One region of the Teichococcus cervicalis genome, then DNA from elsewhere that is predicted to be linked to it. Evidence: predicted binding sites of a transcription regulator. Region 1 holds the regulator's gene; each other region holds the start of a gene.

Region 1 (5,132 bases):
TGAGAAGCCATGCCCTCAGATCACGCCATCGCCGCGCCGCATGCCACCGCCGCCCCGCGGGCGCGGCCGCGGCGCGGCCTGGCCCTGGCGGGGCGGGGCGTTGCGGCGGGTGTGGCGGCGCGGCTGGAGGCGGAATGGGCCCGGCTGCCGCTGTGGTGGCCGGTGGCGCTCGGACTCGGGCTGCTGCTGTATTTCGCGCTGCCTGTGGAGCCATCCGCCGCCTGGCTGGGGCTGGCGCCGCCGCTGCTGGGCGCCGCCCTCTGGCTCGGCCGGCGCGGCCGGCCGCTGCCGGGGTGGTGGCTGGGGCTGCTGGGCTGCGCCGCCATGGGCTTCGGTTGGGGGGCGTGGCAGGCCGCGCTGCAGCCGCCGCCGCTCGACCTGCCCGCGCGCGCCGTGCTGGTGCGGGGCGAGGTCGCCTCGGTGGAGCAGCTGCCCGGTGCGCTGCGGGTGACGCTGCGCGGCGCCGTCTGGGCGGAGGGCGCGGCGCCGGCGCCGCGGCTGATCCGCCTGCGGCTGCGCGCCGGGGATCCGCTGCGCCCCTGGCCGGGCGAGGTGCTGCGGGTGCGCGCCCTGCTGCGCCCGCCGCCGGCGCCGGCCGCGCCCGGCGCCTGGGATTTCCAGCGCGACGCCTATTTCTCGGGCCTGGGCGGCTCCGGCTTCGCCATCGGTCCGGCCGAGCGGGTCTCGGCCCGGGCGAAGGGCGGCGACGGGCTGGCGGCGGGGCTGCGCGCGCGGCTGGAGCGGCGGGTGATGGACAGCCTCTCGGCCGCCGGTTTCCCGGGGGCCAACGGGGCGATCAGCGCCGCCATGTTCACCGGCAGCCAGGCCGCCATCCCGGCCGAGGCGATGCAGGCCATGCGCGATTCCGGCCTGGCGCATCTGCTCTCCGTCTCCGGCCTGCATGTCTCCATCGTCATGGGGCTGGGCTTCGCGGTGACGCGCTTCCTGCTGGCGCTGTGGCCGGCGCTCGCGCTTCGCCTCGACAGCAAGCGGGTGGCGGCGCCGGTCGGGCTGCTGCTGGGCTTGCTCTATGTGCTGCTGACCGGGCTGCAGGTGCCGATGCTGCGCAGCTTCGGCATGGCGGCGCTGGTGGTGCTGGGCGTGCTGCTGGGGCGGCGGGCGCTGTCGCTGCGGGCGCTGGCCCTGGCGGCGGCCATCGTCATGCTGATGGCGCCGCAGGCGCTGCTCGGCCCCTCCTTCCAGATGAGCTTCGCCGCCGTGCTGGTGCTGATCGCAGGCGCCGAGGCGGTGGCGCCGCGCCTGGCCGCCTGGCGCCGCGCCGCGGCGGCGCGCCATGCGCTGCTGCCCTGCCTGCTCTGGCCGCTGGGCCTGCTGCTGACCTCGCTGCTGGCCGGGCTGGCGACACTGCCCTACGGGCTGCACCATTTCGGCCGGCTGCAGCTCTATGGGCTGGCGGCCAATATGGTGGCGGTGCCGCTGACCTCCTTCCTGGTGATGCCGGCCGGGCTCGCCGCCATGCTGGCCTGGCCGCTGGGGCTGGAGGATTGGCCGCTGTGGATCATGGGCTGGGGGGTGGAGGGGGTGCTGTCCGTGGCGCGCGGCGTCGCCGCCTGGCCGGGGGCGGCGCTGCCGGCGCGGCCGATGCCGGGCTGGGGGCTGGGCCTGCTGAGCCTCGGCCTGGTCTGGCTCTGCCTGTGGCGGCAGCGCTGGCGGCTCTGGGGGGTGCCGCTGATCGCGCTCGGCCTGCTCAGCGGCCTGGCGGTGCGGCCGCCGGACATCCTGGTCTCCTCCGATGCGCGGCTGATCGCCATCCGCACCGGGGCCGGGGTGGCGCTGCAGCGCCAGCCGGGCGGCACCGCCTTCCTGCGCGATTCCTGGCTGCGCGGCTGGGGCGAGGAGACGGGCAGCAGCCTGCCGATCGACCAGCCCGGCCTGCCGGGCCTGTCCTGCGACGCCAGCGCCTGCCGCTTCCAGCCCGATCCGGCGGGGCCGGCGGTGCTGCTGCTGCGCGCGCCGCGCCCGGCGTCGCGCGGCCGGGGCAGGGGGCCCGAGGCGGCCCCGCCCGAGCTGCGCGCCGAGCCGGTCTGCGGCCGGGCGGCGCTGCTGCTCTCGGCCGAGCCGATCCGTGGCCGCTGTGCGGAAAGCCTGGTGCTGGACCGCTTCAGCGTCTGGCGCGACGGCGCCCATGCGGTCTGGCTGCGCCCGGGCGGGGTGGAGATCCTGTCCGACCGCGCCTGGCGCGGCGCGCGGCCCTGGGTGCCGCCGCGCCCGCTGCCGCGCAACCGCGCTGCCCAGGCCAGCGCGGCGGCGGAGCCAGCGCTCAGTATCGGCGCAGCAGACCCACCAGACGACCCTGCACCCTGACCCGGTCGGGGCCGAAGATGCGCGTCTCGTATTGCGGGTTGGCGGCCTCCAGCGCGATGGAATTGCCCTTGCGGCGCAGCCGCTTCAGCGTGACCTCGTTCTCATCCACCAGGGCCACCACGACCGAGCCGTTCTCGGCCGTGTCGTCGCGGCGGATGATGACGGTGTCGCCATCCAGGATGCCCATGCCGATCATCGAATCGCCGGCGACCTCCAGCGCGTAATGATCGCCCTGGCCGAGGAGGGCCATCGGCACCTCGACACTGGCGCCCTGGTCGCGCAGCGCCTCGATCGGCAGGCCGGCGGCGATGCGGCCATAGAGCGGCAGCTGCACCGCCCCGGCCTCCGCCGCCGCATGCGCGACGCCGGGCAGGTTCGGCGCGAAATTGCCGCGGATGACATTCGGGGCGAAGCCGGGCGGCGCGAAGCCCGGCGCGGCCTCGGGGCGCGGCGCCTCGGCGGGGGCGGCCGTCTCGGCGAGGGGGGTGGGGGCGGCGGACTGGGCCAGGCTCTCGGGCAGGCGGATCACCTCCAGCGCGCGGGCGCGATGGGCGCGGCGGCGCAGGAAGCCCCGCTCCTCCAGCGCGGTGATCAGCCGGTGGATGCCGGATTTCGAGCGCAGCTTCAGCGCGTCCTTCATCTCCTCGAAGGAGGGCGAGAAGCCGGTGTCCCGCAGGTGCCGGTCGATGAACGTCAGCAACTCATGTTGCTTGCGGGTCAGCATGGGGGGCGCTCCCTGGCGGCATGGGGCAGCCGCGAACAAAGCGGCAACCAGAGAGATGTTCTACGAAAGTTCTTTCGCGCCGGTCAACTGCGGAATGCCGTATTTTCCGCGACTTGTCCCTGATGCCTGCGACGCTTCAGATGCCCAGCTCCGACAGCAGGATGATCTCGACCGTTTCGCCCGCCGGCAAGGCGGGGGCGTGCGGGGCGCGGCGCAGCAGCGCCTCGGCCCCGGCCAGCACCCGCATCATCGAACTGTCCTGGCGCTGCGCCGCGGTGACCAGCAGCTGGCCTTCTTCGCTGCGGCTGACGAAGGCGCGCATGTAGTCCTCTCGCCCGTCATTCTGCGGCAGGTCGGCGGCGGTGACGGCGCGGCGGAAGGGCGGCGCCGTGTCCGGCAGCCCGCTCAGCCGGGCGATGGCCGGCCACAGGAACAGCACGGCGCAGGTCAGCGCCGAGACCGGATTGCCCGGCAGGCCGAGCAGCGGGGTCTCGCCCAGGCGGCCCCAGATCAGCGGCTTGCCCGGGCGCATGGCGATTTTCCAGAAATCCACCTCGAGCCCCTGCGGGGCCAGGGCCTTCTGCACCAGATCATGCTCGCCCACGCTGGCGCCGCCGGTGGTGACCAGCAGGTCGCAGCCGCGTGCGGCGCGGGCGGCGCCGGCGATGCTCTCCACGCGGTCCTCGGCGATCGGCAGCACCACGGGCTGGCCGCCAAAGGCGCGCACCAGCGCCGCCAGCGCATGCGCGTTGGAGGAGACGATGCCGCCCTGCGGCAGCGGCTCGCCCGGCAGCACGATCTCGTCGCCGGTGGCCAGGATGGCGATGCGCGGGGCGCGGTGCACCGCGAGCCAGGGATGGTTGGCCGCCGCCGCCAGCCCGATATCGCGCGCCGTCAGCCGGCGCCCGGGAGCGAGAAGAATATCGCCGGCGCGGAAATCCAGCCCCTCGGGGCGGATCCAGCGCCCGGCGCGCACGGTTTCCCGCACCGTCACCACGCCCTCGCCGGCGGTCGCATCCTCCTGCAGCAGGATGGCATCCGCCCCCTCGGGCAGCACGGCGCCGGTGAAGATGCGCACCGCCTCGCCAGGGCCGACCCGGCCAGCGAAGGGATGCCCGGCCGGGGCGCTGCCGGTCACCCGGAGTGTCGCGCCCTCCACCCCATCGCCGGCGCGCAGCGCATAGCCATCCATGGCGGAGACGGCGGCGGGGGGCTGGGTCAGCCGCGCCGCCACCGGGGCGGCCAGCACGCGGTTCCAGGCCTCGGGCAGCGACACCGTCTCGGCGCCGGTGGCGGAGAGGGCGGCGAGGATGCGCGCCCTGGCTTCCTCGACCGGCAGCATCAGGCGGCGTCCCAGACGCCGGATTTGCCACCCGATTTATGGGCCAGCCCGATCCCCTCGATGCGCATGCCCCGGTCGATCGCCTTGCACATGTCATAGACGGTGAGCGCCGCGACCGAGACGGCGGTCAGCGCCTCCATCTCCACCCCGGTGGGGCCGGTGGTCTTCACCCGCGCCTCGATGGCGATGGCATTCTCGCCCTCCGGCACCAGGTCGAGCTGCACGGAGGAGAGCGCCAGCGGGTGGCAGAGCGGGATCAGGTCGGACGTTTTCTTGGCGGCCATGATGCCGGCCAGCCGCGCCACGCCCAGCACATCGCCCTTGCCGATGCCGCCCGTACGGATCGCGGCCAGCGTCGCCGGCGCCATCTCCACCCGGCCGCGCGCGATGGCGAGCCGGGCGGTGGCCGGCTTGGCCGAGACATCGACCATCACGGCACGGCCCTCGGCATCGAAATGCGTCAGCCCGCCGGGGCCCAGGGGCTGCCCGGCGGGCTGCTCGCCGCTGTCGCCGCTCACCCGGCCTGCACCATGGCACGGGCGGCGCCGGTGACGTCGGGCTGGCGCAGCAGATGCTCGCCCACCAGGATGCAGCGGGCGCCGGCATCGGCCATGCGGCGCACATCCGCCGGGTTGCGCAGCCCGCTCTCGGCCACCGGGATGCGGTCGGCCGGGATCAGCGGCACCAGCTCCTCGGCGGTCGCCAGGTCGGTCTTCAGGCTGCGCAGATTGCGGTTGTTCA
Region 2 (5,132 bases), 190 kb from region 1:
CCGCACCCCTATCTGCGGCCGACCTCGCGCCACTTCACCCTGTTGCACGATGCCGAACGCGCCGGCGAGCCGGCGCTGGCCCGGCTGCGCGACTGGCTGGCGGCCGAGGCCGGCGGCGCGGCCTGAGGCCGGGCCTCAGCCGTTCAGCCGCTCGACGCTCAGCAGCCGGTTCGGCAGGGTCTGGTAGGTCTGCGCGAAGAAGCGCCACTGCCCCTGCTGGCGCAGGCCGATGATGGTCGCCCGGTTGTCCGGGTTGCCATAGGCGCGCGGCCCCGGCCGGGACTGGCGGTCGAAGATGTCCGCCATCGGGCCGAAGGCGGCCTTGCCGGCGGCCCCGCCCGCATAGGACGGGTCGGGCCTGGTGTGCGAGACGATCCGGCTGCCATCCCGCGCCGCCATGCCGAGGCCGAAGGTGCAGCCGGAAAGCTGCGAGGTCAGCGCGATGTCGGGCCCGCCCTCGCCGGGCAGCACGACATAGGAGGTCACAGCGCCGGATTGCTGGTCGCTCATCGGCACATACCAGGCGTCCAGCTGCCGGTCGGCCGCGCCGCCACCGGCGGGCCGCAGGGTGAATTTGTCGCGGCTCCGGCTGCGGCCGAGTTGCCCGGCCAGGCCGGTCTGGAAGCCCTCGAAGCTGGCGGTGTCTTCATCGATCTCGAACAGCCCGCGACGCGGCGGCACGGAGCGGGTCGGGATGGTCAGGCTGGGCGTCTCCGCGGCGCCGGCGGCGCGGAAGGACGGGAAATGCTCGCGCCGGTGCGCCGTGCCCGAGGGCAGGCCGACGACGTAGAAGACATGGCGGCGCAGGAAGGCCAGCGGATCGGCCCTCAGCCCTTCCAGAAACTCGGCAGCGTTCACGCTCTGCTCTCCCCGGACACGACGCCATCCGGAAGCCGCGTCCGGCTCCCACCCCGAGCGATGGCGGCGCCGGGGCGATGGCGCGCGGAGCTTGGCAGAGCCGGCAGGCCCGGCAATGCCCCTTCCCGGCCTTGTCAGCCAGATGCCGAAGCTGTGTGCCCGGTGCGGAGACCGGCCGGGCCGCCTCCGGAGGCCAGCCGGGAATGAAAAAACCCGCAGGCATCGATGATGCCTGCGGGCTGGGTCTCCGCACCTGCCAGGGCGGCACAAGGCCGCTCAGAACGGGATGTCGTCGTCCAGGTCGCTGCCGCCGCCCTTGGGCGCGTCCCAGCCGCCGCGCTGCGGCCGGCCGCCGCCACCCGAGCCGCCATTGCGCTCGCCGCCGCCATAGCCGCCGGAGGAGCGGCCACCGCCGCCATAGCCACCGCCGCCCTCGGAGCCGCCGCCGCCACCCATGCCGCCGCCCTCGCCGCGGCCGTCGAGCAGGGTCAGCTCACCGCCGAAATTGCGCAGCACCACCTCGGTCGAGTAGCGGTCCTGGCCGGACTGGTCCTGCCACTTCCGGGTCTCGAGCTTGCCCTCGATATAGACCTTGCTGCCCTTGCGCAGATACTTCTCGGCGATCTCGCCCAGCTTCTCGTTGAAGATGGCCACCGAATGCCACTCGGTCCGCTCCTGGCGATTGCCCTCGCGGTCCTTATATGTGTCCGTGGTGGCGAGGCGCAGATTCACCACGCGCCCGCCATTCTGGAAATTCCGCACCTCCGGGTCCTTCCCCAGATTGCCGATCAGGATCACCTTGTTGACGCTGCCGGCCATGCCGTCTGGTCCTTCACCCGTTCTGGCCCTGCGCGGCCGGGGCCCGTCCCCTGCAAACGGGGCTGGCGTTCCGGCCGGCGGGGCGGATCATCACCTTGATGTGCGCCCTTCGGGGCGCGTCGGCGCAACCTAGCCATCCCGCTGCCACGTTGCCACCCCCCGAGGTCGTCTCGCCGGTCGGTCTGGCAGCGCGGGGCCTGTTGCGCCCTCTTCCCCCCGTATATTAATCCTGGCACAACAGGAACACAATGCGAACGCTCGCCCCCAGGAGCCTGACGTGACGAAGCCGCAAACGCCCACCGGCCAAAACGACCAGATCCGCATCCGCGGCGCGCGTCAGCACAACCTCAAGAACATCGACATCGACATCCCGAAGCACACGCTGACGGTGCTGACCGGCCTGTCCGGCTCGGGCAAATCCTCGCTCGCCTTCGACACCATCTATGCCGAGGGCCAGCGCCGCTATGTCGAGAGCCTCTCGGCCTATGCGCGGCAGTTCCTGCAGCTGATGCAGAAGCCGGATGTCGATTCCATCGAGGGCCTGTCGCCGGCCATCTCAATCGAGCAGAAGACGACGAGCCACAATCCGCGCTCGACCGTCGGCACGGTGACCGAGATCCACGACTATATGCGCCTGCTCTGGGCGCGGGCCGGCGTGCCCTATTCGCCGGCCACCGGCCTGCCGATCGAGGCGCAGACGGTCAGCCAGATGGTCGATCGCGTGCTGGCCATGCCGGAGGGCACCCGGCTGCTGCTGCTGGCCCCCGTGGTGCGCGGCAAGAAGGGCGAGTTCCGCAAGGAGCTGGCCGAATACCAGCGCCGCGGCTTCGAGCGGGTGAAGATCAACGGCACGCTGATGCGGATCGAGGACGCCCCCGCCCTCGACAAGCGCAAGAAGCACGATATCGAGGTGGTGGTCGACCGCGTCGTGGTCGGCAATGACGGGCTGGCCCAGCGCCTGGCCGACAGTTTCGAGACGGCGCTCGGCCTGGCCGATGGCGTCGCCTATGCCGAGGCCGCCGATGCGAAGGAGGGCGCGGAGCCCGAGCGCACCGTCTTCTCCAGCCGCTATGCCTGCCCCGTCTCCGGCTTCACGCTGGAGGAGATCGAGCCGCGGCTGTTCTCCTTCAACTCGCCGCAGGGTGCCTGCCCGGCCTGCGACGGACTCGGCACCGAGAGCTTCTTCGACGCCGCGCTGGTGGTGCCGGATGAGGGGCGCAGCATCGCCGATGGGGCGGTGGCCGCCTGGGCCGGCAACAGCGCGCCCTATTACGACCAGACGCTGACCAGCCTGGCCAAGCATTTCGGCATCAAGACCAGCACCCCCTGGGGCGAGCTGCCGGCCAAGGTGCGCGGCGGCATCCTGAACGGCACGGGGGATGAGGTCGTCACCCTGCGCTACAAGGACGGGTTGCGCGCCTATGAGGTGAAGAAGCCCTTCGAGGGCGTGCTGCCCAACCTGGCCCGCCGGCTGCGCGAGACCGACAATCCCTGGGTGCGCGAGGATCTCTCGCGCTACCAGGCGGAGCGGCCCTGCCATGCCTGCTGCGGCGCCCGGCTGAAGCCGGAGGCGCTGTCGGTGAAGGTGGCCGGCCGGCACATCGCCGAGGCCAGCGACCTGTCGATCCGCAAGGCCCTGCCCTGGTTCGAGGGGGTCGAGGCCACGCTGACGCCCCAGCGGGCCGAGATCGCCCGCCGCATCCTGAAGGAGATCATCGAGCGGCTGCGCTTCCTGCTCGATGTCGGGCTGGACTACCTGTCGCTGGCCCGTTCCTCGGCGACGCTGTCGGGCGGCGAGAGCCAGCGCATCCGTCTGGCCAGCCAGATCGGCTCCGGCCTGACCGGCGTGCTCTACGTCCTCGACGAGCCCTCGATCGGCCTGCACCAGCGCGACAATGAGCGCCTGCTGACCACGCTGCGGCGGCTGCGCGACCTCGGCAACACCGTGCTGGTCGTCGAGCATGACGAGGACGCCATCCGCACCGCCGACCATCTGATCGATATCGGCCCGGCGGCCGGCGCCGGCGGCGGTCGTGTCATCGCCCAGGGCACGCCGGAGGAGGTGGCGGCGCATCCGGACAGCATCACCGGCGCCTATCTCTCGGGCCGCCGGCACATCGCCGTGCCGGAGAAGCGGCGCGCGCCGGACCCCGCGCGCATGCTGCGCGTGGTCGGTGCCACCGGCAACAATCTGCGCGGCGTCACGGCGGGGCTGCCGCTCGGCACCTTCACCTGCGTCACCGGTGTCTCCGGCGGCGGCAAATCGACCTTCGTGATCGAGACGCTCTACAAGGCCGTGGCGCGCCGGCTGATGGGCGCCGGCACCGTCCCCGCCCCGCATGAGCGGATCGAGGGGCTGGAACATCTCGACAAGATCATCGACATCGACCAGTCGCCGATCGGCCGCACCCCGCGCTCCAACCCGGCCACCTATACCGGGCTGTTCGCGCCGATCCGCGACTGGTTCGCCGAGCTGCCGGAAAGCCGCGCGCGCGGCTACAAGCCGGGCCGCTTCAGCTTCAACGTCAAGGGCGGGCGCTGCGAGGCCTGCCAGGGCGATGGCGTGCTGAAGATCGAGATGCACTTCCTGCCCGATGTCTACGTCACCTGCGACACCTGCAAGGGCAAGCGCTACAATCGCGAGACGCTGGAGGTAAAGTTCCGCGGCAAGTCGATCTCCGACGTGCTGGAGATGACGGTGGATGAGGGCGTCGAGTTCTTCTCCGCCGTGCCGGCGATCCGCGAGAAGCTGCGGGTGCTGCGGGAGGTGGGGCTCGGCTACATCCATCTCGGCCAGCAGGCGACGACGCTGTCGGGCGGCGAGGCGCAGCGCATCAAGCTGTCGAAGGAGCTGTCGCGCCGCGCCACCGGCCGCACCCTCTACATCCTGGACGAGCCGACCACGGGGCTGCATTTCGAGGATGTGCGCAAGCTGCTCGAGGTGCTGCACCAGCTGGTCGAGCAGGGCAACACGGTGGTGGTGATCGAGCACAATCTGGAGGTCATCAAGACCGCCGACTGGATCCTCGACATGGGGCCGGAGGGCGGCGATGGCGGTGGCCAGATCGTCGCCGAGGGCACGCCGGAGCAGGTGGCGGCGATCCCCGCCAGCCATACCGGGCGCTTCCTGCGACCGCTGCTGCCGCAGCCCAAGCCGGCCCGGCGCAAGGCCCCGGCACGCGCCGCCGAGTGACACGAAAGGCCGGGAGGGCATCGCCCTTCCGGCCTTTTTCATGACATCCCAGCCGGCCCTCCCGGCAGAGCCGGGCTCAGCGCATCCGGCGAAGCCGGGCTCAGCGCCCCCGGCGGAGCCGGGCTCAGCGTAGAGTGAAGGTCACCGGCACCGACATGGTCACCGGGTCGGTGCCCATCTCCGGCGTGAAGGCCGGCAGCCGGGCGTTCTGGATCATCTCCACCACCGCCTCGTCCAGGATGTCGTGGCCGCTGCTGCGCAG
Region 3 (5,132 bases), 1.4 Mb from region 1:
GCCTGCCGGCATTTCGCGGCGCGCTGCCCGGTGGTGCTGCTCTCGGCCGAGACCGGCTTCGCCGCCCGCCTCGCCGCCGCCCGCGCGGGCGTGGAGGCGGTGGTGCCGAAGCCCGCCGACCTGAACGAGCTGGCCGACTGGCTGGACCAGTTCGCCGGGCCGCGGCATGAGAGCCCGGCCTCGATCCTGGTGGTCGATGATGATTCGCTGCTGGCCGAGGCCTATGCGCTGGCGCTGCGCCAGGCGGGCATGCAGGTCACCACCGTCTCGGCCCCCGAGCAGGCGATCGACGCCATGGCCGCCATCAACCCCGACCTGGTGCTGATGGACATGCAGATGCCGGGGGTGGAGGGGATCGAGCTGGCGCGCATCATCCGCCAGAGCCGGCGCAGCCTGTCGCTGCCGATCCTGTTCCTCTCGGCCGAGCAGGATGAGCAGCGGCAGATCCTGGCGCGGCGCCTCGGCGGCGACGACTTCATCCCGAAGCCGGTGGATCTGGACCGGCTGGCGACGCTGGTGCGGCTGCGCGCCGAGCGCGCCCGGGCGCTGCGCGCCATGATGGACACGGACAGCCTGACCGGGCTGCTGAACCATGCCCGCTTCAAGGACCGGCTGGAGCTGGAGCTGCTGCGCGCCTGGCGCGAGGGGCAGACGCTGAGCCTGGCGCTGATCGACCTCGACCATTTCAAGTCGGTCAACGACACGCATGGCCATCTGATGGGCGACCGGGTGATCCGCGGCCTGGCGCGCAGCCTGCAGCGGCGGCTGCGCCGCACCGATCTGCTCGGCCGCTATGGCGGGGAGGAGTTCGCGGTGCTGCTGCTGAACACCCCGCCCGAGGCGGCGCGCGGCCTGATCGACGCCATCCGCAGCCGCTTCGCCGCGACCGTGTTCGAGACCGGGACGGCGCCGCTGCGGGTCAGCTTCAGCGCCGGCATCGCCGGGCTGCCGCCGGAGGGGAGCGGCGAGGCTGGCGGCGCGGCCGAGGCGATGATATCGGCGGCCGATGCGGCGCTGTATGCCGCGAAGCGGGCCGGCCGCAACCAGGTGGCGCTGGCCGAGCCGCAGGAGGTCTCCCGCCATGCCGATCGATGAATCGCGTCGCTTCCTGCCGGTCTCCATCGCGGTGCTGACCGTCTCCGACACCCGCGACCTGGCGAGCGACCGCTCCGGCGCGCTGCTGGCCGAGCGGATCGAGGGCGCCGGGCACCGGCTGCACAGCCGTCAGATCGTGCGCGACGAGGTGGATGCGATCGAGGCGGTGCTGCGCGGCTGGATCGCCGACCCGGAGGTGGATGTCGGCATCACCACCGGCGGCACCGGCATCACCGGCCGCGACGTGACGCCGGAGGCCTTCGACCGGGTGCTGGAGAAGCGGATCGAGGGCTTCGGCGAGCTGTTCCGCATGCTGAGCTACCAGAAGATCGGCACCTCGACGATGCAGTCGCGCGCCATTGGCGGGGTCGCGGGCGGCACCTACCTGTTCGCGCTGCCGGGTTCCTCGGGCGCGGTGAAGGATGGCTGGGACGACATCCTTCGGTTCCAGCTGGATGCCCGCCACCGCCCCTGCAACCTGGTCGAGCTGATGCCCCGCCTGCAGGAACATCTGCGCTAACCGAAGGCGGGGTCCGGGGGGACCCTGTCCCCCCGGCGGGGATCGGACGCACTGCGTCCGATGGGGCAGAGCCCCCTGCGCTTTTCAGAACAACGCCAGCTGCTTCGGCAGGCTGAGATCCTCCGGCGGGCAGAAGGCCGAGCAATCGAGCCCCTCGCCCTCCCGCTTCCCCAGCCCCAGCCTCTGCGCCGCGACGCGGAAGCGCCGCGCCAGCATCTCGGCATAGGGGCCGGTGCCGGACATGCGCTGGGCGAAATCGCTGTCATAGACGCGCCCGCCGCGGGTCTGCCGCACCAGGGAGAGCACCTTGTCGGCGCGGTCGGGCATGTGCTCGCGCAGCCAATCCTCGAACAGGCCGGCGATCTCCAGCGGCAGGCGCAGCAGGACGTAGCCGCCGCGCGTCGCGCCGGCGCTGGCGGCGCGTTCCAGGATGCGCTCCAGCTCCATGTCGTTCACCGCCGGGATCATCGGCGCAGCCAGCACGGCGGTGGGCACGCCGGCCTCCGACAGCCGGGCCAGCGCGTCCAGCCGGCGGGCCGGCGTTGCCGCGCGCGGCTCCAGGATGCGGGCCAGCGCCGGGTCGAGGGTGGTGACGGAGAGGCAGACCCGCACCAGCCGCCGCGCCGCCAGGCGCTGCAGGATGTCGAGGTCGCGCAGCACGCCGGCCGATTTGGTGACGATGGTGACGGGGTGGCCGAAGCGCTCCAGCACCTCCAGCACGGTGCGGGTCAGCTTCAGTCGGCGCTCCACCGGCTGGTAGGGGTCGGTGTTGGAGCCGAGCGCGATGGGGCGCGGCACATAGCCGGGCTTGCGCAGCTCCTTCTCCAGCAGCGCGCCGATCTCCGGCTTGAACTGCAGCTTGGTCTCGAAATCCAGCCCGGGGGAGAGGCCGAGATAGGCGTGGCTGGGCCGGGCGTAGCAATAGACGCAGCCATGCTCGCAGCCGCGATAGGGGTTCACCGCGCGGTCGAAGCCGACATCGGGGGAGCTGTTCCAGGCGATGGCGGAGCGCGCGGCGTCGCGCGTCAGGGTGGTGGGCAGGGGCGGCAGCGCGCCGAAGGCCTCTTCCAGCGTCTGCCAGCCATCGTCGAAGGCTTCCAGCGCCAGCCGGTCGAAGCGCACGGCCGGGTTGCTGGTGGCGCCACGGCCCTTGCGCGCCCCGTCCAGCAGCGTGGTGGCGGCGGCGCGGATGCTGCCATCCGGCATTGACGGGTTCCCCTTCCGTTCGCGCGACTCTTTCGCCAGCGGCCCGGCGAAGTCAAGAACATCATAAGAACGCCGAAAGCGCCCTGGCGGCGCCGGGCCAGGGCCGGGCGACTCGGGCGGCGGTCTGGTCCGGGGCCGGCGTTCCCGTTATGTCTGATCCGGGCGCGGAGACCGCGGCGCCCCAAGGGGCCGGGCCATGAGGAACGACACGCTGCTGATCTTCGCCGCCGCGCCGCGGCTCGGGGTGGTGAAGCGCCGGCTGGCCAGGGGCATCGGCCCGGTGGCGGCGCTGCGCTTCCACCGCGCGCAGCTGGCGCAGATGGCGCGCGGCCCGGGGCGGGACCGGCGCTGGCGCACCATCCTGGCGCTGGCGCCCATCGGCGGCGGCGGGCTGCCCGGCTGGCTGCTGCGCGGCTTCCCGCGGCGCGGGGCGCAGGGCCCGGGCGATCTCGGCCAGCGGCTGGCGCGCTGCACCGCGCGGCATCCGGGCCGTGTCGTGGTCATCGGCAGCGACATTCCCGGCATCACGGCCGACGACATCGCCGCCGCCTTCCGCGCGCTGGGCCGCGCCGATGCGGTGTTCGGCCCGGCCGAGGATGGCGGCTTCTGGCTGGCCGGGCTGGCGCCGCGCCGCCCCGCCCGCCCCTTCGGCGCGGTGCGCTGGGACAGCGAGCACGCGCTGGCCGACACGCTGGCCAATTTCGCCGGCCGGCGCATCGCCCTGCTGCGCACGCTGCGCGACATCGACACGGCGGAGGACCTGCTGGCGCTGCGGCAGGATCGCCGCGCCTGGACCGGGCTGCGCCGGCTGCGCGCCCGCCCCGCGCCGCCGCGCCGCGCCGAGCGCAAGCGGAAGCGCTGAGCCGAGGGACATCGCGATGCTGCCCGATCCGATGGCGCTGGCGGTCACGCTGGGCGCGGCCCTGGCCGCCGGGCTGGCGCGCGGCTTTTCCGGCTTCGGCGCGGCGCTGATCTTCATCCCGCTGGCCAGCGCGGCGCTGGGGCCGCAGCTGGCGGCGCCGGTGCTGCTGCTGGTCGACAATGTCACCGCCCTGCCGATGCTGCCGCCGGCCTGGCGCCGGGCGGATCGCGGCCAGGCGCTGTCGCTGGCGGCCGGCGCGCTGGCCGGCGCCCCGGCCGGGGCCTGGCTGCTGCTGCATCTGCCGCCGGAGACGCTGCGCTGGGGCATCTGCGCCCTGGCGGCGGCGATGCTGCTGCTGCTGGCCTCAGGCTGGCGCTATGGCGGAAGGCCGGCGCTGCCGCTGTCGCTCGGCGTCGGCGCGGCGTCCGGGCTGTGCTCGGGGGCGGCGCAGCTGGGCGGGCCGCCGGTGGTGGCCTATTGGCTGGGCGGCGCCATCCCGGCGGCGCAGGTGCGCGCCAATCTGGTGCTGTTCTTCGCCTGCAGCGGCGCCATCAGCGCGGCGGTGTATCTGGCGGGCGGGCTGCTCGGGCTGCAGGCGGCGCTGCTGGCCGCGCTGGTGGCGCCGCCCTATGCCTTCGGCATCTGGGTGGGCAGCCGGCTGTTCGGCCTGGCCAGCGAGGCCGGCTTCCGCCGCGCCTGCTTCCTGCTGATCGGGCTGGCGGCGCTGCTCGGCCTGCCGCTGTGGGACGGGCTGCGCTGAGGCGGCGGCGACGAAGGGGCGGCGGCGCTCAGGGCATGGCGCCGGCGCGCGGCCGGCGCGCCGTCAGGTCAGCGCCGCCCGCCAGCCTGCCCTGCCCGCGCCGGGAGGCCGCGCGGCCCTAGGATCCGCCCGGCACCTTGCCGTTGAACAAGGACCCCATCTGGGATTGCAGGCTGCTGGCAGACTGGCTGAGCTGGCTGTTCAGCTGCACGCCGATCAGGCCGTAATTCACGGCCACCAGGCCGCCGGTGACGGTGTCGAGCTCGGACTCCGCCAGGGGCAGAGGGGCCTCCGGCAGCTGGGGCTGCGCCGGCTGTGAGGCTTCCGGGAGCGCCTTCGGGTCCTGGGTCATGGTTGCCACCTTTCATGCCGCGCGGGAGGGTGCTGGAGGAGCGGGTCCTGTCGGGGAGCGCAGCCCGCCGCGCCGGCCCGGCCCGCGAGCCGGGCGGTGCGGCATCGGCGAGGGCGGGGTCGGCAGCCGGGCTGAGCCTGCGGCCCAGGGGACGAGCCTGGACCTCACGGGAAGGCTACACTCACCCGGGCGGGGCCGCGCAACACAAGAACGGCATCGCAACAAGCCGGCGGGCAGCACCGCGCCGGCGGCGCTCAGGCCGCGTCGGGATGCCGCAGCAGCAGGGCCAGGTTGCGCATGATCGCCGCCGTCGCGCCCCAGACGTAATGGGTGGCAT
Region 4 (5,132 bases), 1.4 Mb from region 1:
CCATAACGGGGAATTCAAATCTATCCGAATGATTTCCGAAAAGTGCAAATTTTTCGAAAATAATGCCTGATATATTCCGAGAAAAATTCCTGGATGCCCGGAAGAGCCAAAGGCCCAATTGGCTCAGGCCAAGCAACAGCAAAGCCAGGAACAGATAGCTGGCCGCCACCGTCAGCCCGTCGAGCAACCGCTGGCGAAGGCTGGATGCCAGGCCGCGCTTTGCGCCACCCGTGGCGCCGCTTCGCCCCAGCCAGCCGGAGAGCAGGCCGCTGCCGGCACCGAAGGTGGCGGCGGCGGAGGACCACCAGGAGAATGCGGCGGAGGTTTGCAGCCAGGCCGGCAGCGCCAGGCAGATCAGGCTCAATGCGGCCCAGGCGAGTGGCGAGAACAGTTTCAACGCACTCAGCCTTGCCATCCATTCCCGGTCGAGATCGGGCATCAGCCCCGGCGTCTCCCCGTCGGTGTGGCGCAACCCGGCATACAGCGAGGTCAGCACTGTCTGTGCACCGACGATGCCGAGCGGCAGCAGGCTGACGGCCAGTGCCCGGTGCAGGGAGGTCGCCTCCTCTGCAAGCCACTGGTTCTTCACAAAGGTCAGCCAGAGCCAGAGCGCCAGGGCCGAGCCGCAGCAGGCGATGAGCCAGCGTCCCCAATTCTGCTGAAAATGGCGGCGGTGCGCCTCCAGCTCCAGCGCTGCCCAGGCATAGCCGATCACGCTGGCCAGCAGCAGCACAAGCGCGGCGCCGGTGGTGTGCCAGCCATCGAGATGGTTCGGGACGAGCAGAAGAGCGGATAAAATGGCGGCCCAGATCAAGCAGGGCCAGACGATACACCGCTGCAGCTGCGGCGCTGTCAAAGGCGACGCGGTTTTGCTGTTCGCCTGCTGTGGTCCGCTCTCCTGGCGGCCGCCTGCGGCGCCGGGCCTCTGCTGGGCTGGGGTGCTGCCTTGCAGCGAATAGCTCGGCAGGGCCACGCAGCTCTGCCTTACCGCCCGGACCAGCAGCGCTGCCGACGCGACCAGGATAAGGAACCAGGCCAGGTGAGGCGGACAGTAATTCCGGATCGCCCACAGAGATCGTGCGACGAGTTCGGGCAGTAGCGCGAGGACCAGGAGAGCGGGCAGCAGGATCAGCCAGATCAGCAACAGGTTGCGCAGCCACAGCGCCAGCCCGGCCATGGTGTCGGTCGAGGCCAGGCCGGTGCTGGGGGTGAGGAAATTGGTCCAGCGGCGGAGTTCGCGCAGCGGTGCGGCCTCGGGGTGGCGCAGAGGCGCGGGCGGGGCGCCCTGCAGCCGGGGTGGCTCCGGCCTGCCCAGCGCCGCCTGCACCTGCTGCACGGCCCTGAGGCGCGCGGCAGGCGGATCCTTCTCAGCCTGCGGATCGCGTTTCACCTGCTCGGCGATCCAGCGGGTCAGCCAGCCGCCAGCATAGCCTCCCCCCGAGACGGTCGAGAGATAGTGGAACTGCGCCAGCAGCCCGCGCCGCGCCAGGCCCTGGAGAACCCCGATCGAAAAGGCCGCGCTGCGGATGCCGCCCCCCGACAGGCACAGGGCGGCGGGCGCGGCGTCATACATGGCGTCCAGATAGGCGGGCCAGTCCTTCGGCGCCTCCCTGCCCCAGATCGCGGCATATTCCTCGGCCAGGGCCTTCTGGCGGTCGACATGGATGTTGTGGCCGGAGGCGTCTTCGCTGGCGCCGCCGGGCGCGGCCCCGCCGCTGATGGCAGCGTTCATGGCCGCCTCCCGGAGGGGGGCTGCCGTCCCGGCGGCGGGTCTTCGAGCCCGGCCTGCCTCTCGGCCACCCTGTGCCGGCTGGCGGCCTCCTCCTGGGTCAGCGTGATCGCGGCCTGTACGATCTGCATCAGCAGGCCCGGCCGGCCATCGGGCTGGGTGTCGCATAGGGCCCGGAAGCGGGACTGCTCCGCCGCGGCCGGGGCGCCCTCCCTCGCCGGCAACACCATGGCCGAGGTGCTGAGCGCCGTGACGCAGGCCACCAGCAGGGGCGGCAGATGCGGCACCTCCATATAGGTCTTCTGCATCGCCGCGATGTGCTGGGCCACGCTCTCCGATGGCGAGCCCGAGCGGCCGTGGATGGCACCGCCGGGCTGTACCGTAGCGCGCGCGGTGCTGCGGGTCGCCGTCTCGCGCGCCGCGCCGACGGCGCGCCGGGCGTCCTCCTCCTGCCGCTTCAGCGTGGCCACGAGGTCGATCTGGCCCTGGCGACCGGGCGCGTCCGGAGCCATCAGGTTCAGGGCGTCCTGGGCTTCCGACAGTTTCCCGCTGGCCTCGCGCAGCCGGGTCTCCGCCTGCTCCAGCGCGGCCTTGTCCACGGCCGCGCTGCCGGCCAGGGCATCGCCCTGGGCGGCCCCGCCAATGCCGGCCATGGCACGGCCGAAGGCGCCGGCGGCGGTCTCGGCGCCCAGCAGGGTGACCATGGTGTCGCCGTAGCGGGAAAGGATCAGCGCGTAGCTGATCGGCCCCACCGCGCCATTGGCATAGGCCTCGCAGGCCCGGTACAGCCCGTCGCGCAGCAGCTGGATGGTGGCCATGCGCTCGGTCAGCTGGGCCATCGCCTCGCTCCGCGCGCGCGAGGCGCTGGCCGCGGCGGCGAGGGAGGCCGGGCTCTGCCATTGCGGCGGCGTGGCGTCGAGCTGCGCCGAGGCGCTGGCCTGGTGGCTGGTGGACAGCGCCTTCGCCACATCCGGGCTCGGCTCCAGGCAGGTGATCTGTGCCGGAACGGCGGACAGGCCAGCGGCCGGTGCCTGGGCGGGGCGCGAGACGACGGCCAGGCGGGTTTCCGCCTCGGTCGCCAGGGTGGCGACATGGCCGAAATTCCGCTGATCGCAGCCGCCAAGCCACAGCAAGCCGAGGCCAGTGAGCCCAAGGGCAGCAGGCCGCATGCGCCGCATCCTTTGCGATTTCTATTCGATTTCGCAACGTATCGGCTCACGGGAAATTTTTATGTCAATAATTCGTGATTCAGAAACCTTCCGGGCGGGCCCTTGCTGGTTTCGGCATTGATAGAACATATGAGGAACATAGTTCCGGGATTGCCTGTGCCATGGATCTGCGCGCCAAGCTCGCCCTGCTGGCCGATGCCGCCAAATACGATGCCTCCTGCGCCTCCTCCGGCACCGAGAAACGCGATTCGCGGGCGGGGGGGCTCGGCAGCACCGAGGGCATGGGCATCTGCCACGCCTATGCGCCGGATGGGCGCTGCATCTCGCTGCTGAAGGTATTGCTGACCAATGCCTGCGTGTTCGACTGCGCCTATTGCATCAACCGCGCCACCTCCAACGTGCCGCGCGCCCGCTTCACGGTGGACGAGCTGGTCCGGCTGACCCTGGCCTTCTACCGGCGCAACTATATCGAGGGGCTTTTTCTCAGCTCCGGCATCATCCGCTCGCCCGACTACACGATGGAGCAGCTGGTGCGCGTCGCCCGCACACTGCGCGAGGCGCATGGCTTCCTCGGCTATATCCACCTGAAATCCATCCCCGAGGCGGCGCCGGAATTGCTGGCCGAGGCCGGGCGCTGGGCCGATAGGCTGTCGATCAATATCGAGCTGCCGCAGGAGCGCAGCCTGCAACGCCTGGCGCCGGAGAAGCGCCCGCCCGCCATCGGTGGCGCCATGCGGCTGCTGGCCAGCGGCATCGAGGAGGCGAAGGAGGCCAAGCGCAGCGCCCGCCGCGCCCAGCCGCCGCGCTTCGCCCCCGCCGGGCAATCCACCCAGATGATCGTCGGCGCCGATGACAGCGACGATCGCCGCATCCTGACCACCGGCGCCACGCTGTATGGGCGCTACAAGCTGCGGCGCGTCTACTACTCGGCCTATTCGCCGATCCCGGACGCCTCCTCCGCCCTGCCGCCGCAGGCGCCGCCCTTGCTGCGGGAGCACCGGCTGTACCAGGCCGACTGGCTGCTGCGCTTCTACGGCTTCGGCACGGAGGAGATTCTCTCGGGCGGGGAGGGCGGCATGCTGGATCTGGAGATCGATCCCAAGCTGGCCTGGGCGCTGAAGCACCGGGCGATCTTCCCGCTCGACCTCAACCGGGCGGGGCGGGAGGAATTGCTGCGGGTGCCGGGGCTCGGCGCGCGCAATGTCGACCGCATCCTGGCGGCGCGCGGGGCGGGGGCGGTCCGGCTGACGGATCTGGCGCGGCTGCGGGTGCCGCTGCGCAAGGTGGCGCCCTTCCTGCTGGCGCCGGACCACCGGCCGCCGCCGGGGCAGATCGATTCCGCCCTGCTGCGGCAGCAGCTGCGGCCGGGCAGCGCCTTCGCCGCCGCGGCGCGGCCGGCGCAGCTGGCGCTCGCCCTGTGATCCCCGTGCAACTGGACGGCCCGGCCGATGTGGCGGGGTGGCGGCGGGCGGCGCGCGGGCTGCTGGCCGCCGGCATCCGGCCCGAGGATGTGGCCTGGCGCCTGCCCGGCGAGGCGCCCGGCCTGTTCGATGGCGCGCCGCCCGCGCTGCCGGCGGCGTCCTCTCCGCTCGCCGTGCCGCGCCCGGTGCTGGAGCTGGTGGAGCGCGCCCTGCTGCATGCGGACCCGGAGCGTTTCGCGCTGGCCTATGCGCTGTTCTGGGCCGGGCGGGCGCGGCCGGCGCTGCTGCGCGATCCCACGGATGCGCGGCTGGCGCGGCTGTCGGCGATGGCGCGGGCGGTGCGGCGGGACGCGCACAAGATGCATGCCTTCCTGCGCTTCCGCGAGGTGGAGACGGAGGCCGGCCCGCGCAGCGTCGCCTGGTTCGAGCCGGAGCATCATATCGTCGAGGCGGAGGCCGGCTTCTTCCAGCGGCGTTTCGCCGCGCTGCGCTGGTCGATCCTGACGCCGCGGCGCTGTGCGCATTGGGATGGCGAGGCCGTGGTGTTCGCCCCCGGCGCCCGCCGCGAGGACGCCCCCGCCGAGGATGCGGCGGAGGATCTCTGGCGGATCTATTTCGCCAGCATCTTCAACCCGGCGCGGCTGAAGCCCGAGGCGATGAAGGCCGAGATGCCCAAGAAGTACTGGAAGAACCTGCCCGAGGCGGCGGTGATCCCGCAGCTGATGCGCGGCGCCGAGGGCCGCGTGCAGGCCATGCTCGGCCAGGAGTTCGCAGCGCCCCGCCGCCGCCAGAAGGCCCACTGAAGGCGGGGTC

Evidence for each region. Region 1 encodes LexA, which represses DNA repair genes until DNA is damaged. Its sites were predicted from a motif close to TGTTCTANNTANGTTC; they were not measured.
Region 2: a site for LexA is predicted at 1,919-1,934, ahead of uvrA (excinuclease ABC subunit UvrA). Genes of this name have one in related genera too.
Region 3: a site for LexA is predicted at 2,878-2,893, ahead of QE401_RS15715 (PA0069 family radical SAM protein). Genes of this name have one in related genera too.
Region 4: a site for LexA is predicted at 3,022-3,037, ahead of QE401_RS15500 (putative DNA modification/repair radical SAM protein). Genes of this name have one in related genera too.

Annotation. Positions count from the first base shown of each region.
Region 1 is NZ_JAUTAJ010000004.1:1,130,505-1,135,636, reverse strand. It holds gene QE401_RS09155 (ComEC/Rec2 family competence protein) at 10-2,325, shown strand; gene lexA (transcriptional repressor LexA) at 2,282-3,049, opposite strand; gene QE401_RS09145 (molybdopterin molybdotransferase MoeA) at 3,186-4,391, opposite strand; gene moaC (cyclic pyranopterin monophosphate synthase MoaC) at 4,391-4,822, opposite strand; gene trpC (indole-3-glycerol phosphate synthase TrpC) at 4,906-5,132, opposite strand, start outside.
Region 2 is NZ_JAUTAJ010000004.1:944,629-949,760, reverse strand. It holds gene QE401_RS08320 (LysR substrate-binding domain-containing protein) at 1-126, shown strand, start outside; gene QE401_RS08315 (hypothetical protein) at 136-858, opposite strand; gene ssb (single-stranded DNA-binding protein) at 1,135-1,677, opposite strand; gene uvrA (excinuclease ABC subunit UvrA) at 1,955-4,870, shown strand; gene QE401_RS08300 (energy transducer TonB) at 4,995-5,132, opposite strand, start outside.
Region 3 is NZ_JAUTAJ010000004.1:2,529,203-2,534,334, forward strand. It holds gene QE401_RS15705 (GGDEF domain-containing response regulator) at 1-1,095, shown strand, start outside; gene moaB (molybdenum cofactor biosynthesis protein B) at 1,082-1,615, shown strand; gene QE401_RS15715 (PA0069 family radical SAM protein) at 1,700-2,821, opposite strand; gene QE401_RS15720 (TIGR04282 family arsenosugar biosynthesis glycosyltransferase) at 3,018-3,683, shown strand; gene QE401_RS15725 (sulfite exporter TauE/SafE family protein) at 3,700-4,443, shown strand; gene QE401_RS15730 (hypothetical protein) at 4,562-4,795, opposite strand; gene QE401_RS15735 (NUDIX hydrolase) at 5,050-5,132, opposite strand, start outside.
Region 4 is NZ_JAUTAJ010000004.1:2,480,959-2,486,090, reverse strand. It holds gene QE401_RS15510 (patatin-like phospholipase family protein) at 1-1,732, opposite strand, end outside; gene QE401_RS15505 (hypothetical protein) at 1,729-2,898, opposite strand; gene QE401_RS15500 (putative DNA modification/repair radical SAM protein) at 3,060-4,319, shown strand; gene QE401_RS15495 (TIGR03915 family putative DNA repair protein) at 4,325-5,122, shown strand.